2 regions of the Rhodoglobus sp. G.S.23 genome follow, and region 2 is predicted to be linked to the other one. Evidence: predicted binding sites of a transcription regulator. Region 2 holds the regulator's gene; the other holds the start of a gene.
The links. Region 2 encodes HspR, which represses chaperone genes until heat shock. Its sites were predicted from a motif close to AAGTTGAGTCNNNNNGACTCAACTT; they were not measured.
Positions count from the first base shown of each region.

Region 1: the regulator HspR is predicted to act here: its motif matches at 2,303-2,327, upstream of AC1ENN_RS09985 (Hsp20/alpha crystallin family protein).

Region 1 is NZ_CM155237.1:2,046,965-2,051,376, forward strand. Features, by position in the region: gene cofE (coenzyme F420-0:L-glutamate ligase) at 1-225, opposite strand, end outside; gene AC1ENN_RS09970 (TIGR03557 family F420-dependent LLM class oxidoreductase) at 264-1,277, opposite strand; gene AC1ENN_RS09975 (hypothetical protein) at 1,607-1,900, opposite strand; gene AC1ENN_RS09980 (hypothetical protein) at 1,914-2,192, shown strand; gene AC1ENN_RS09985 (Hsp20/alpha crystallin family protein) at 2,345-2,785, shown strand; gene fgd (glucose-6-phosphate dehydrogenase (coenzyme-F420)) at 2,885-3,901, opposite strand; gene coaD (pantetheine-phosphate adenylyltransferase) at 3,920-4,408, opposite strand.
Region 2 is NZ_CM155237.1:2,790,192-2,794,603, forward strand. Features, by position in the region: gene AC1ENN_RS13610 (nitrilase-related carbon-nitrogen hydrolase) at 1-262, opposite strand, end outside; gene AC1ENN_RS13615 (YqjF family protein) at 504-1,289, opposite strand; gene AC1ENN_RS13620 (heat shock protein transcriptional repressor HspR) at 1,314-1,748, opposite strand; gene AC1ENN_RS13625 (DnaJ C-terminal domain-containing protein) at 1,754-2,734, opposite strand; gene AC1ENN_RS13630 (nucleotide exchange factor GrpE) at 2,752-3,453, opposite strand; gene dnaK (molecular chaperone DnaK) at 3,454-4,412, opposite strand, start outside.

The sequences.
Region 1 (4,412 bases), 740 kb from region 2:
TACACGAACGGTTTCGTCGGTGATTGCCTGCTCACGATCAGCCGCCTTCACTGCGCGACCCTCGGCCTTGCTCACAATCTTGGAGGTGACCGTGAGAATGTCGCCATCCTCAAGCCCACCGTCCGGCGAATCGTTCGAGTCGGCAATCAATGCCGCCGATATCACCTGCACGAGGTCGTCACCGGACATAATTTCGGGGATGCCGGGCACGGCCCAGGCGCTCATTCTCACGTGTCTAGTCTGCGGCATTGGCAACCGCGACACTATTTGCGCAATGCGGGAAGCACATCACGACCGAAAACATCAAGAAATTCCCGCTGATTTCGACCAACGTTGTGGAGGTAAATGCGGTCGAAGCCGAGGTCTAGGTAGCTCTGGATGTAGGCACGGTGCACGTCAGGATCCGCGCTGACGGGCATCCGGCCTTCAAAGTCTTCAGGACGAACCATTCGGGCGAGTTGTTCAAGCTCGAATGGTGACCGGATGTCGTTCTTTGCGAATCGCAGACCACCATTAGGCCACTCGGTGATGGCGTTCTTCATCGCCTGCTCGTCAGTGTCCGCCCAACTGAGATGCAGTCTCAAGACGCGGCTCTGCTGTGCAGTGTCACGGCCGGCTTCACGTGCACCCTCAGCGAATCGTTTGAGCAGCATGTCAATCTTTTCGAGCGGCGCGGCCTCGGTGATGAGCCCATCAACCGTTTTCCCTGCGCGTTTGGCTGCGACGGGACCGGCGGTGGCGACCAAGATCTCGGGTGCGGTCTCGGGCATTGTCCAGAGCCGAGTCGACTCCAGCCGGTAGAACTGACCATCGTGGCGCACATCTTTGCCTGCCAGCCCCGAGGCGAACAGTTTCTTGATGATTTCGACGGCTTCAAACATGCGGTTGATGCGTTCGGGCGCTTCAGGCCAGTACTGGCCGACCACATGTTCGTTAATGGCCTCACCACTGCCAAGGCCCAGCCAGTGCCGGCCCGGATTCATTGCGGCAAGAGTGGCCGATGCCTGAGCGACCATCGCGGGATGCCAACGAAATGTGGGCGCTGTGACTCCGGTGCCTAAGTCACCTATCGTGGTTTGGCCAAGCGCGCTCAGCACGTTCCACACGAAGGAAGCTTGGCCCTGTTGCGGCGTCCACGGCTGATAGTGGTCTGCGGCCATCACCCCACGAAAGCCGCGTGATTCGGCGTGCTGGGCAAACGCCAACACGTCGCGCGGATGAAACCGCTCAAGCATTGCGGCATAGCCAATGTGGGGCGCAGAAACGGAGGCGGGCATCTGTCTATTGTCGCGCGGACTGCGCCTCTGCCGTGTCACAACGGATGAACCAGCGAATTCCCAAACCGCTGACCGGATACTTGGCCGTTCACCGGGCTGGCTCATGCTGAAGAACGGCGGCAATTATCAACGGTGTGGATGATTCCACCGAAGGCCCAGCCAGCATTGTTCTCGAAGATCCAGACGGCAACCCCGTCCTGATGGACCAGCACTGGCAGCACCGGCAGCACCGGCAATAGATCGTCGCCAAATTGGGTCTTGATTCTCAGTTGGCGATAGTTCTACACTGAGCAAACGCCAACAATCGAAAGGAGCCTCGCGTGTTTATTTCAACTATCGGAATGATTCCGACTATCGCCGGCTCCGTCGGCACCCTCTCCGCCTAACCGGCTAGCGATCTCCGCCAACCGGTTCTGACGGTGGCGGCGCTCACGGAGCACACGACTCAACTCGATCATCACGAGACTGCGTTCGACTGACGAGTCTGCGCCCACCTCATCTGGAGCGCCAGCGCATCGCGATGATCTCTCCTTCTTCTGCAACTCGCGATCGCCGAGGGATGACGTTGGGTCGCCACCCGAACCGGCGCGCTTTTGCGCGCCTTCCGCATCAGCTTCTGTCACGAAAGATCACCTCATGAACACAACTCTGGCGGCCCCTAAGGACCGCCCTAACCATCCGCCCGAACCCAGCAACAACGCCCAGTCGCGCCCAACTTCGGCGCACCGCGTGGGACTCATCGACCGAATTGCTCTGCATCTCGGCGTTGCGCTCATCACGTGGAGCCGCCGTCCTCACCGGGCTCGACTGATCGCAACCGCTGAATTCCGGGCCGAACACCAACTCCGTCGCGAGCGCCTGGCTTTAGCCCGGACTCGCGCTGAGCAGAACTATCCGCGGTTCATCATCCGATGATTGCGCCGCACCCGACCGTCGCCGGATCGCTCCGGCGACGGTCGCTTCGTTATCAGCGAACTGTGAGCGAAATGACTTGGCACTCTCGGGGTGAGAGTGCTAATTTCTGATTATTGAGTCACCGTGACTCAACTTTGAGAAAGGGGTTTCCCATGACACTGTCATTTGATCCTTTTGCCGAACTCGACCGGCTCACCGCTGCAGCCCAGTCCCGCGTCGGCACCCAGCCCATGCCCGTGGATCTTTACCGTCAGGCCGACGAGTACGTTCTCACCGCCGACCTTCCGGGCGTAGACCCCGGCTCCGTCGACGTTGACGTCGATGGCCAGCTGCTTACCATTCGTGCCGAACGCACCGCCGGCGAGCGCGAAGGAGCCAAGTGGCTATCGCAGGAGCGTCGCTACGGGTCCTACCTGCGCCAGTTCAGCATTGGCGCCGGCATTGACCGCGAAAACATCAGCGCCAGCTACGACAACGGCGTACTCAGCGTCATCATCCCGGTGTCGGAGAAGGCAAAACCTCGCAAGATTGAGGTCAGCACCAACTCCGCGAACCAGGCTCGATCGTCCGAGACAGTCGCCGTTACAAGCTAGTCAGCACGCCGCTGTCGACGCGCCAACGCCACACACCAACGATGGGCGGATGCTTCACGCATCCGCCCATCGTTCGTTAAGTACTTCGCGCTCTAGTCGCTACAGCGCCCGCAATCGCGGTGCGATGTCGCGCTCGAAGAGCTCGAGGAAACGACGCTGGTCGCCCCCGGGCGCGTGGAACACGAGGTGATTGAGTCCGGCATCCACATACTGGCGAATCTCTTCAACAATCTTGTCTGGGTCGTTGCCCACGATCCACCGCGAAGCGATTTGTTCGATCGGCAGCGCGTCAGCAGCCTTCTCCATCTCGATCGGATCAGTGATGTCGTGCTTCTGCTCCTTCGAGAGCGCAAGCGGGGCCCAGAAACGTGTATTTTCGAGGGCGAGCTCGGCGTCGGTGTCGTAGGAGAGCTTGATTTCGATCATCCGGTCGATGTCCTCGAACTTGCGGTCAGCCTTAGCCGCACCCTCCTTGACGCCAGGAATGAGCGCGTCGTTGTAGAGCTCCATGCCCTTGCCAGAGGTGCAAATGAAACCATCACCGGCACGACCGGCGTAGCGGGCAACCATCGGGCCGCCCGCAGCAATGTAAATCGGGATGGGCTGGTCGGGGCGGTCATAAATGCTGGCTTCGTGAGTGGAGTAGTACTCTCCCTCGAACGACACCCGATCCTCGGTCCAGAGTGCACGCATGAGGCGCACTGATTCGCGCAAGCGCGCAAACCGCTCCTTGAACTCGGGCCAGTCCTGCGCGCCAGCACCACGGAATCCGGTAGCGACCTCGTTGAGCGCTTCACCCGTGCCAACCCCCAACATGATGCGCCCAGGATAAAGGCAACCCATCGTGGCAAAAGCCTGCGCCAGAACGGCAGGGTTGTAACGGAAAGTGGGGGTCATCACGCTCGTGCCAATCCGAATCGTGCTCGTGCGCTCTCCAACAGCAGCCATCCAGCTCAGTGAGAACGGTGCATGACCACCCTCATGACGCCAGGGCTGGAAATGATCGCTTACCGCAACACTCTCCATGCCATGGGCTTCGGCCGCGACCGCAATCTCTACGAGCTCACGTGGGGCAAACTGTTCAGCTGAGGCTTTGTATCCGAGAGTAAGAGTCATAGACCCATTGTGCCCGTACTACTCGCGAGGCGCCTGCAAAAAATCAGAAACTGACCGCGGAACGTACGGCGCAACATCGCCGCCCAGAGCGGCAACCTGCCGCACAAGCGAGCTCGAAACATAAGCGTGTTCAGGGTTTGGCAGCATGAAAATTGTTTCGACAGCAGCAAGATCGCGGTTCACGATCGCCATCGGGGTTTCGTACGCGACATCCACTTGAGAACGGATGCCCTTAACAATGACACTCGCCCCAACCTCGGTGCAGTAGTCGACGAGCAAACCCATGCTCCAACTCGTGACCCGAATGTTGCCGGCAAGCCGTGCATCCGCCACCGCCTGCTCAATGAGCGAAACCCGCTGTGCGATCGGCAGAAGCGCCGTCTTGCCCGGGTTGTGCACGACAACAACGTGCACCTCGTCAAAGGTTCTTGCTGCCCGCTCAATCACATCCAGGTGGCCCAGGGTGACAGGGTCAAAGGACCCAGGAACGACAGCGATCCGACTCATGCCT
Region 2 (4,412 bases):
TCGGCAGGATCATGACCATATCTAGCTCTTTAGCCAAGGCCTGAAAACGCTGCACTATGGGGCCATCAGCAGGCTCAGCGTAGGCGTAATACTTCTTGTCTTCAGTTATTCCGAAATACGGGCCGTAAAACAACTCTTGGAAGCAAATTACTTGAGCGCCCTGCTCTTTTGCATCACGAGCGAACTGCTCATGCTTCTGAATCATCGACTCCTTGTCGCCTGTCCAGGTTGTCTGAGTGATTGCTGCGCGGACCGTCGTCATGGTGCCTCCTGCGTTGTTCGGCATCGTTGCCTTGAGCTATTTGCCGAGAAATGATTTACGCACGGGCTACTGCACCCGCACTCTCATTCTGCAGCTTCATCGTTTCAATCGTGTGTTGCATATATGACGTTGTGGTTACTCATCATGTCCCTGTCGGCGCAAAGAGGCAATGCTCATTTGTGCTGATGAGACCACGTTGAACGCCCGTACCACGCATTCCGGATTCAGAAAACCAGAACGACTATGATGAACGCGCCGTGGCCCATACAGTGCGCGCTCGAGGCTTGCGGACACGAATTGGTTGCTGCGGAGACGCAAACACAGTCGACACTTCAGTGGCAAACATCACCGAGTCTGGCGCACGATCCGCAAGCCCCTCGAAGCCAGCAACCGCAAGCAAACCATCGTCGAGATGCACGAGCTCTGCCGGCTGTAACGGCCACCGTTCGTGGTGATTGCGACAGTAGATGGTTGCTCCGCGGTGGGTTTCGTGAAAACCCCAGCGCGCTGTCAAGAACGTCGCAACCGGGTCAGCGGCGAGCGCAACACTCGCCGCCGGATCGTCAATCGGGCGCACGATGATGTGGGATGCGGCATCCGGTTGGCCGTAGCGTTTCGTTGTGTAGGCAACTTTTCCGTCGCGCTGCCCGATCTGCATCGATGCCCACCGGTAGGGCAATCCAAAAGCGGCCTGCGCTGTGAGCACCGGGATGAGATGGGATGCTTCGAGCGAAAGGAAGACCACTCCGCGGCGGCCCTGTTCGTCAATCGAATAGAGCCGAACGTTGACTTCGGGAAAGTCACCGAGCCACGGAATGCGGGGCCCGCCAAAGAACGAACTGCGAGACATCTGAAACGCGATGAGTCCCACCCACGTGCTGCCGTTCATGGTGTCTGGACGGCATCCGGCCGGCATGAAGCGCTCGACGGTGCTGGGATCAACCCGCCAGTGTAAAAATGTGACTTCACTCCAGCGTTGACGCAGAATCGCAGCGCTGCCGAGCGGAGGGGCTTCTGAGGAGATCATCGCTACACGGTCATCGGGATGACATCAGCGCGGAAGTTGATTGTCGCGTCGCGTGAATGGCCGCCACAGCACGACTTGGTCAGTGCGTTCGCCTCTGGTTCCTGCCTTGAGGGAGATCACTTCTCCGGCAGCACCGGCAGCGAACACTCGCCGCCCGGGTTTCGCCAGGAGTTCATCTGCGAGTGCGGCTTCAAGTTCGTGCACTCGGGAGGTGAGCTCACTTACGCGGTTTTCGAGATCGAGGATGCGTTTGATTCCCTCAAGGTTGAGTCCTTCGGCACTGAGGGCGCCGATCTCACGCAACTGCATCACGTCGCGCAGGGAATAACGCCGCGAACGACCGCTGGTTCTCGTTGGTGAGACGAGCCCCAGACGGTCGTACTGTCGCAGCGTTTGCGGATGCATGCCAGCCAGTTCTGCCGCAACAGCGATCGCAAAAGCTGGCGTGGACTCATCCATTGTCATTACCTCCTGGCTTTAGCCATCAGGTCATCCCGCGGGTTTTCTGCGGGCATTGCTTGGGTAAATGCTTCGAGGTGCGCATGTGCCGCTTCCGAGATGTGGCTCGGAACCGCCACTTGCACTTCGGCAAGCAAATCTCCGGTCGCTTTTGTCGTCGTGACACCGCGACCTTTTACTCGCAATACTCGTCCGCTCGGGGTTCCCGCCGCAACCTTCAACTTGACCGGTGTACCGCTCAAAGTGGGAACCTCGATGGTGGCGCCGAGCACCGCTTCCGCGAACGTCACAGGAACAACGACCCGAAGATTGTTGCCTTCACGTTCGAATACCGGATGCTTGCGAACCGTCACAGTGAGAACCAGATCGCCTGACTCCCCACCATTGATGCTCTGCTCGCCTTTGCCTTTGAGGCGGATCTTCTGCCCGTCACTGACCCCCGCAGGAATCTTGACGTTCATCGGACGACCGCCAGCAGGCTGCAATTTAATCGTTTCGCCATTAATGGCCGTAACGAAATCGAGCGTTGTGTTTGCCGCTAGGTCGCGACCCTTTGCTGGGCCGCCACGGAATCCCGCACCGCCACCAGGGCCGCCTTGAGCACCAAACATGCCACCCAAAAGATCTTCGAAGCTGGCACCAGACTGGCCACCGCCGTAGCGTTGACCGCCCGCGCCACCCGCACCGAACATGCCACCAAAGACATCCTCGAAGCCGCCGGACTGGCCACCCGCTTGAAAGCGAGCGCCAGAGCCCATAGCGCGAACCTGATCATATTCTTGGCGCTGTTCAGGATCGGAGAGCACCGAATGTGCTTCGCTGATCTCCTTGAAGCGAGACTCCGCTTTCGGATCTCCCGGATTTGAATCCGGATGAAACTGGCGCGCGAGTTTGCGATAGGTTTTTTTGAGGTCGGCCGCTGAGACATCTTTCGATACCCCGAGCACCTTGTAGAAGTCCTTGTCGAACCAATCTTGGCTAGCCACTACACGCCACCCCCGACCTATTCAGTAGGACCGGAGACAGCAACCCTCGCGGCACGAACAACGCGCTCACCAAGAATGTAGCCCGGCTCAACCACGTCAGCAATCGTGTTTTCGGTTGCCTCCGGGTCGTTCAAGTGAACTACAGCCTCATGGAAAGCGGGGTCAAAAAGTTCACCCTTCTCGCCAATCTTGCGAAGACCGAACCGCTCGAAACTGGAGTGAAGCTTCTGCGAAACCAACGCCAACGGGCTGCCATCGATAATGTCTCCGTGCTTATCTGCACGATCGAGATCGTCCAGGGCAGGAAGCATTGAACGGATGACGTCAGCGATGACCGATTCGCGGTTCGCTGCCCGGTCGCGCTCAACGCGCGTGCGGAAGTTCACCAGCTCAGCCTGTGCGCGCAACATCTGATCGCGCATGTCAGAAACCAGATCGCGGCTAGCGTCATCGAGCAGGCGCTGATCTTCAGCACTCAATTGCGACTCGGCACCTGCTGCCGGCTCGTCGTCTGCTTCAGCGTCAATCGACGCGTCAACGGTCTCGACGGGCTCGTCAGCAGCATCCGCTTCATCAGCGGACTGCCCCCCGGCCGCTGCAGAAGAATCTGCAGCAGCCGAGTCAGCCGCACGAATGTCACCGGTTTCCGGATCAACGCGACGTTTATCGCGAATCACCGGCTCCTGGTTCTCGTCGTGGTCTTTGTTCTTGTCAGACATCTACTTCTTGTCCGCGTCAGCTTCGTCGTCGTCAACCACTTCAGCGTCAACGATGTCCTCGTCAGAGTTCTCGTCAGCGGGAGCCTCTTCGCCTTCTGCAGCCTCAGGGTTTTCTTCCTGGTGCTTGTAGATTGCTTCGCCAAGCTTCTGCTGGCTTTCGGTCAGCTTGTCGAAGGCGGTCTTTACGGCCGCTTCGTCATCGCTTGCCAGTGCCGAGTTGAGCGCATCGACGTCGGCCTGAACCTCAGTCTTGACGTCTTCTGGCAGCTTCTCAGCGTTGTCGGTGATGAGCTTTCCGGTGGAGTACGCGAGCTGCTCAGCGTTGTTGCGAACTTCAGCTGCCTCACGGCGAGCCTTGTCTTCTGCAGCGTGCTCTTCGCCCTCGCGAACCATGCGCTCGATGTCTTCCTTCGAGAGGCTTGAGCCACCCGTGATCGTCATCGACTGCTCCTTGCCAGTGCCCTTGTCCTTGGCGGACACGTGCACGATGCCGTTAGCGTCGATGTCGAACGTGACCTCAACCTGGGGGATGCCACGAGGCGCCGGTGCAATGCCGGTGAGCTCGAACGTTCCGAGGTTCTTGTTGTCGCGAGTGAACTCGCGCTCACCCTGGAAGACCTGAATCGATACGGAAGGCTGGTTGTCATCCGCCGTGGTGAAGGTTTCGCTTCGTTTGGTCGGGATGGCAGTGTTGCGGTCGATGAGCTTGGTCATCATTCCGCCCTTGGTTTCGATACCGAGGCTCAGCGGAGTGACGTCGATGAGCAGAACGTCCTTGCGCTCGCCCTTCAGAACGCCAGCCTGGAGTGCAGCACCGACGGCTACGACCTCGTCAGGGTTGACACCCTTGTTTGGCTCCTTGCCACCGGTGAGCTTCTTGACGAGCTCAACAACGGCGGGCATGCGAGTCGATCCACCAACGAGCACTACGTGCGCTACGTCAGCGAGCTTGACGCCCG